One region of the Halomonas koreensis genome, then DNA from elsewhere that is predicted to be linked to it. Evidence: predicted binding sites of a transcription regulator. Region 1 holds the regulator's gene; the other holds the start of a gene.

Evidence for each region. Region 1 encodes FliA, which starts transcription of late flagellar genes. Its sites were predicted from a motif close to CTAAAGTTNNNNNNNNNNCNGCCGATA; they were not measured.
Region 2: QC818_RS06575 (flagellar protein FlaG) is a predicted target of FliA. The motif match lies at 2,095-2,121, and genes of this name have one in related genera.

The regions. Positions count from the first base shown of each region.
Region 1 covers NZ_JARWAK010000006.1:140,863-144,259, reverse strand. Annotated here, with positions in the region: gene flhF (flagellar biosynthesis protein FlhF) at 1-468, shown strand, start outside; gene QC818_RS08890 (hypothetical protein) at 465-983, shown strand; gene QC818_RS08885 (flagellar protein FlhE) at 980-1,369, shown strand; gene QC818_RS08880 (RNA polymerase sigma factor FliA) at 1,394-2,098, shown strand; gene QC818_RS08875 (motility protein A) at 2,200-3,015, shown strand; gene QC818_RS08870 (OmpA/MotB family protein) at 3,008-3,397, shown strand, end outside.
Region 2 covers NZ_JARWAK010000004.1:146,758-150,154, forward strand. Annotated here, with positions in the region: gene QC818_RS06565 (bifunctional diguanylate cyclase/phosphodiesterase) at 1-303, opposite strand, end outside; gene QC818_RS06570 (methyl-accepting chemotaxis protein) at 318-1,979, opposite strand; gene QC818_RS06575 (flagellar protein FlaG) at 2,168-2,527, shown strand; gene fliE (flagellar hook-basal body complex protein FliE) at 2,528-2,857, opposite strand; gene fliF (flagellar basal-body MS-ring/collar protein FliF) at 3,098-3,397, shown strand, end outside.

The DNA.
Region 1 (3,397 bases):
GTGGAGGCGGGCCCCGCGGGGCAGCGTGGTGGGCCGTCGCGACAGCCGCTGATGGCCTGGGTCGCGGTCCTGGACGATCCCGAGAGCGGCCGCGCCCTGGGGCAGCGCTATTGGCTGACCCCGCTGACCGCCGCCGCCGACACCCTGCCATTGCTGCTCGGCCGGCTGCATGGCGAGGCCCTGCCCCGCCAGGTGCGTCGCGCCTGGGAGCGGCTGCAGGCCCTGCTGCCGGACGACACCGATGCCGAGGTGCGCCAGCTGCTGGCCGCGGGCCTGGCCGCCGCCGCCTGTCACCTGGATCAGGCCGAGGACGCCGAGGCCGACGAGCTGCGCGGCGAGCTGCTGGCGCTGCCGGGCGGGCGCCGCCGGCGCCGCGAGCATGCCCTGCTGGAGGGCCTGCTGTACCTGTTCATGGCCCGTGACGCCATCCGCCACGTCGGCGCCGCGGGCCTGGAGGGCCTGCGGTGATCGCCGGGGATCAGGCGGCCGGGCTGCGCGCCTGGGCCGAGCGGGAAGGCCGGACGACCCAGGGCGCGGCGCCCGCGGCCCCGGTCGAGGCCCCCGTCGAGGCGCCGGAATCGCCCGCCGCCGAGCCGGCGCCGACCACGACCCTGGTGGTGGTCGGCCTGCCCGACACCTCGGCGGAGCAGGCGGCCCGGGTGACCGAGCTGTTCGAGGAGTGGGCCGGCCGCGGCCGCCGCTGGGTGGGCGACCCGCGGCGCTGGAAGGTGGTGCCGCTGGCCGTGTCGAGCCCCCACCTGGCGGCCCTGGCCGAGCAGCAGCCGCGCTGGGCGCTGTGGGTCGGCGGCGACGCCGAGGCCTTTCGCCGCGCCTTCGGGGTGCTGGCCCGCCTGGCGGCCGCCGGCGGGCCGCGGCGGCTGCTGGCGGTACACCCGCCCGGCATGTCGCGCCTCGGCCTGCTCGACAACCTGCGCCAGGCGGCGGGCCGCTACCTGGGCATCGACCTGCTGGTGATGGCATGAGGCGGGGCGCCATGGCGGGGGCGGCCCTGCTGGGCTGGCTGCTGGCCGCGCCGGCGTCGGCGTCGGGCAGCTGGGCCGCCGAGGCGCCCGGGGTGCGGGCCGCCGTGGCCGGCCGGGAAACCCCGAGCCGGGCACTGACGCCGCCCCCGGCGGCGGCCGGCGGGCGCGTCGTCGAGGTGCGCTGGCGCTACCGGGTGCCGGCCGGGGCCGCGCTGCGGGCCCGGCTCTGCCATCCGGCCGGCTGCGTGACGCTGCCCGCCCGGCGCGGGCGCACCCGGGCTCTGGCGGGGCTGCCCGCCGGCGAGGCGCTGCGCTTCCGCTTCGCCCCGGACGGCGCCGGCCCGGTCCGCGTCCAGGGGCTGCAGGTGATCGTCAATTATCGGTGAGGCTCGCAAGAGGCCGAGGCACGTATGTATACCGCACAAGGCAAGATCGAACAGGACACGCTGCTGGATGACTACATGCCCCTGGTGCGTCGCCAGGCCCTGGCGCTGCAGGTCCGCCTGCCGGCCAGCATCGAGCTGGACGACCTGATCCAGGCCGGCACCGTGGGCCTGCTGGAGGCCCTGGGGCGCTTCGACGCCGCCCAGGGGGCGAGCTTCGCGACCTTCGCCAGCCAGCGCATCCGCGGCGCCATGCTCGACGAACTGCGCAGCCGCGACTGGTTGCCGCGCAGCGTGCGCCGCAACGCCCGAGCCGCCGACGAGGCGGCGCGTCGCCTGGAACAGGAGCTGGGGCGACCGGCGGAGGAGACCGAGATCGCCGCCGCCCTGGACATGGACCTGGAGGCCTATCGCCGGCTGCTCAGCGACACCAACAGCGGCCAGCTGCTGCCCTTCGAGGAACTGATGGCCGAGGGCGGCGAGGGGCGCATGCTCGAGGACGGTGCCCCCGAGACGCCCTTCGCGCAGCTGGTGGATCAGCAGCAGCGCGCCCGGCTGGTGGCGGCCATCGAGGCCCTGCCCGAACGCGAGAAGCTGTTGATGGGCCTCTACTACCAGGAAGAGCTCAACCTCAAGGAGATCGGCGCCGTGCTCGGCGTCACCGAGTCCCGGGTCTGCCAGCTGCACAGCCAGGCCGTGGGGCGGCTGCGCGGCAAGCTGCGCGACGCCTGAGGCGCGGGCGAGATGTCCTCTCTCGCCGGCCATCCCTCAAGCTTTCGGCCTTCGCGCCGATGACCACTCATTGTCCGTCGTCCTAGAGACAGGGAGCCCACATGAATCCGTCCACGCTGATCGGGATCCTGGCGAGCATCGTGCTGCTGGCGAGCGTGCTGCTGTTCACCGCCGAGTCGCCGCAGAGCTTCGTCAACCTGCCGGGGCTGGCCATCGTGCTGGCCGGCACCCTGGCCGCCACCTTCATCAGCTATCCGCTCAAGGAGGTGGTGCGGGTGGTGCGCCTGGTGGGGCTGGTCTTCCGCCGCGAGAACACCTACACCCGCGACGACATCAAGGAACTGGTGGACATGTCGCGGCTGTGGTTCAAGGGCGACGTGCGGGCCGTGGAGGCGGCCCTGGAGCAGACCCGCAACCCCTTCCTGCGCACCGGCATCCAGCTGGTCATCGCCAACACCAAGGAAGAGGAGATCTTCGACCTGCTGCGCTGGCGCATCGCTCGGCTCAAGGCCCGCGAGCACGCCGAGGCGCAGATCTTCCGCACCATGGCCACCTACGCCCCGGCCTTCGGCATGATCGGCACCCTGGTGGGGCTGGTGAACATGCTCGAGGTGATGGAGGCCGGCGACCTGAACGTCATCGGGCCGCGCATGGCGGTGGCGCTGCTGACCACCTTCTACGGGATCCTGCTGGCCAACCTGGTGTTCAAGCCGATCGCCGTGAAGCTCGAGCGCCGCACCGAGGAGCGCCTGATCGCCATGAACATGGTGCTCGAGGGCATCTCGCTGATCACCAAGCGGCGCCTGCCGTCGTTCATCGAGGAGACCCTGAACTCCTTCGTCGCCAACTACCACGACGAGATCCGCGATCCCCAGCGGCCGGTGTCGCGCGACGAGGAGGCCGGCCAGGGTGCTTGATCACGACACCCGCCAGGCGATCGCGCCGCCCGCCCAGGGAGAGGGCGACGGCGAGAGCTGGCTGATGAGCTACCTGGACGTGCTGACGCTGCTGATCACGCTGTTCGTGCTGCTGCTGTCCATGGCCAGCTACGGCCTGCCCGGGGATCGGGAGGACGAGATCGCGTCCCCGGCGCGCCAGGCGGCCCTGGCCGTGGGCCAGGGGCTGAAGCCGCGTCACGAGGGCCTGCAGCCGCGCTTCCAGGGGCTCGGCATCGACGGCGTCAGCGTCGAGCGCAGCGCGCGCGGGGTCACCCTGCGCATCGAGGAGCGGCTGCTCTTCGACAGCGGCCGGGCGCGCCTCACCGAGGGCGGCCACGGGGTGCTGGCGCGCCTGGCCGAG
Region 2 (3,397 bases), on a different contig from region 1:
CCGGCCCGGCAGGTCCAGGGCGGCGAAGGCCTCGATGGCCAGGCGTCGGCACAGCAGGTCCAGCTCGACCAGGCGGCCGGTATGGCGGGCGGTGTCGAACAGCGTCAGCGGCGAATGCAGCGCCGAGTCCGACGGCCCCCTGGCCAGGGCCTCGTAGCCGAAGATGCCCTGGCAGCCGGCATCGACGATGGGCTGGAAGAGCGGGGTGATCGCCTCCTCGCGCAGGATGCGATCCAGCTCGAGGGCCTCGTGATCGATCATGGTCTCCGGGGTCGGCTGCGCGTCGCGGGTGACCTCTGGCATGGCGTCGTCTCTCCTCAGGCGGGCAGGGCCTCCAGGCCCCGCGTGTCCCTTGCCTCGGCCTCGCCGGGCGCCTGGGCGCCCGGGGCGTCGACCGCGATCGCCGCCGGCCGGGCGCCGGCCTCCGGCAGACGGAAGCGGGCGGTGAAGTCGCGCATGCGTCCGGCCTCGTCCTCCAGGGCCTCGGCGGCGCGATTGGCCCGCTCGACCATGGCGGTGTTGCGTTGGGTGACGCTGCCCATCTGGTGCATCGCCTGGTTGACCTGGTCCAGGCCGCGGTGCTGCTCGGTCGCGGCCTGGGCGATGCGATCGATGCGCTCGCCGAGGCCGCGGGTGGCGTCGAGGATCGCGACCATGTCCTCGCTGGCCCGGTGGGACAGGCCGTTGCCGCGCTCGACGCTGGCCCGGGAAGCCTCGATGAGCTCGCGGATCTCGCGCGCCGCCTGGGCGCTGCGCGAGGCCAGCTGGCGGACCTCGCCGGCCACCACCGCGAAGCCGCGCCCGTGCTCGCCCGCCCGGGCGGCCTCCACCGAGGCATTGAGCGCCAGCAGGTTGGTCTGGAAGGCGATATCGTCGATCAGGCCGACGATCTCGCCGATGCGAGTCGATCGCTCGCGGATCTCGCCCATGGTCTCGACGAAGGCGCTCACGCCGTCGCTGCCCTGCCGGGCCTTGTCCGTGGCCTGGTCGGCCAGGGCGTTGGCCTCGCGCACATGGCCGGCGGTCTCGGCCACCGAGGCGGTCATCTCGTCCAGGCTGGAGGCGGTCTGCTCGAGGGACGCGGCCTGCTGCTGGGTGCGCGCCGCGAGCTCCTGGTTGCCCTCGCTCAGGCGAGCGGCGTTGTCGAGCACCCGGTCACCGCCGTCGCGCACCCGCTCCACGGTCTCCGCCAGCGCCCGGCGCATGCCATCCAGCTCGGCATAGAGCTGGCCGATCTCGTTGTCGCCGCGGCCCTCCACCGGGGTCGCCAGGTCGCCGTCGGCGAGGCGGCGGAAGTGGTCGATGATCCGCGACAGCGGCCGGATGACGTTGGCCCGCACGCCCCAGACCACCACCAGCACCAGCAGCAGCGCGCCCGCCAGGGCCGCGCCCAGGGCCAGGTTGAGCCAGTCCGCCATGGCGTTGAAGCGCCCGGCCAGGGCGTCGCCACGCTCGGCCGCCGCGGCGAAGAAGGCATCGGCCCCGTCCATGAAGGCCTGGCTCATGTCGGCCACCCGGGACTTGCCGGAGTCGTAGCCGCCCGGGTCCTCCTCCTCGAGCAGCATCAGCTGCAGCGACAGGCCGGTGCTGAACAGCGACTGGAAACGCGAGGTCAGGGCCTCCACCGCCTCCTGCTGGCCGTCGGCGACGGGCACCGCGCGGAAGCGCTCGAAGGCCGCCTTGGCCTCGTCCATGTAGGCCTGGGCCTGCTCGATGACCGGACCGGGGCGATCGAAGGAGGGCACGCGCAGCAGGTGGGCGGCGCGATCCATCGCGACCTGGGCCCGGAGGGTGGCGATATAGGCCTGGTGCAGGGCGCGGGATTGCTGCGCCTGGCGCTCGCGCAGGTCCGTGAAGGCGGCGTGGCCATGGTGGTTGGCGTAGAGCCCCAGGCCCCCGGTGCCCAGGATGATCGCCCCGAAGGCGATCAGTACCAGGCTCCAGCTGAGCCGGATGGTCAGTCGATCGAGAAGTCGCATCGGAGATCCTGTCGCTGATGGTCGGACGGCCGGCTACCGGCCTGACGCGGTGTTATATCAGCGCTTCATGACATTCCGATGGCGAGGCGGCAGACGACGCGGCCACGGGATCGGGCTAAAGCGACGCCGACATCGGCCGATAACCGGTAACGAATCGGACCATTGGCAGAACAAAAGGAATCGCGTCCATGACACCTTCCGTGAACGAGAGCGCCGCCGCCGCGTCTACCCCATCGACGGAGGCCACGCCGACGCGTCGCCGCGTGGAAACCGTCCTGGCGACCTGGGCGCCGGGAGAGGCGCCCGAGACCGCGGCCGAGCAGGCGCCGCAACGGGGCGAGCTGGTGGCGCCCGTCCAGCGCGTCAACGAGGTGATGCGCCCCTACGGCGTGGAGTTCGAGCTACAGGAGGACAGCTCGCGCCTGATCACGCGACTGGTGGACCGGGAGACCGGCGAGCTGATCCGCCAGATCCCCGCCGAGGAGGTACTGCGGGTGGCCGAGCGGCTGGAGGAGGTGCAGGGCCAGCTGATCCGCGAGGAGGCCTGATCAGACCTGCATGTTCATCACGTCCTTGTAGGCGGTGACCAGCCGGTTGCGGACCTGGACGCCCATCTCGGAGGCCACGCTGGCCTTCTGCATGTCGACCATCAGGTCGTCCAGCTCGACGCCCGGCTCGCCGGCCTGGAAGGCGCGCGCGGTGTCGCCGGCCTGCAGCTTGAGCTGGTTGATGCGCTGGATGGAGGCCTTGAGCTCGCCGGCGAAGCCGTCCTGGTCGCCGGCCACGGTGGACAGGCGCTGCCCGGCGGCGGCGTCGCCGGCCTGGGTGGCCAGGGACTGCATCTGGGCGAGGGCGGAAGCGAGGGCGGGCGCGCTCATTCGATGACCTCCGGGTCGTGATGATCTCAGTGAGCGTCAGGCTAGCAGCCCGGCCGGGGCCGCCATGCCGCCAATTGCCGACCAAAAGTCAGGCTTTTCTCACCTTTGGGTGGCACAGGGCTACGGATAATGGCCGTCATCACAGTTCCGCCCCACGGGGGCGGCGAATCGCGATAGACGGAACGCAGCGATGTCCTCATCCTTCAAGCCCGCGGCCAGCCGAGATGCCGGGAGGCGCTCATGAGCAGTGGCGCCACCGCCACCGGTTCGTCCTCCGGCAGGCCGCAAGCCTCCACATCCCCCTTCGCGCGGCTGACCCAGCAGCTGCGCGGCAGCCCCCTGGTCGCCCTGCTGATCGTCGGCGCCGCGGTGATCGCCGTGGTGATCGCGCTGCTGCTCTGGGCGGGCGGGTCCACCTACCGCGTGCTGTTCAGCAACCTCAGCGAGGCCGACGGCGGCCAGATCATCGCCGAGCTCGACAGCCAGCAGGTGCCCTACAAGTTCAGCCAGGGCGGCCAGGCCCTGATGGTGCCGGCCGAC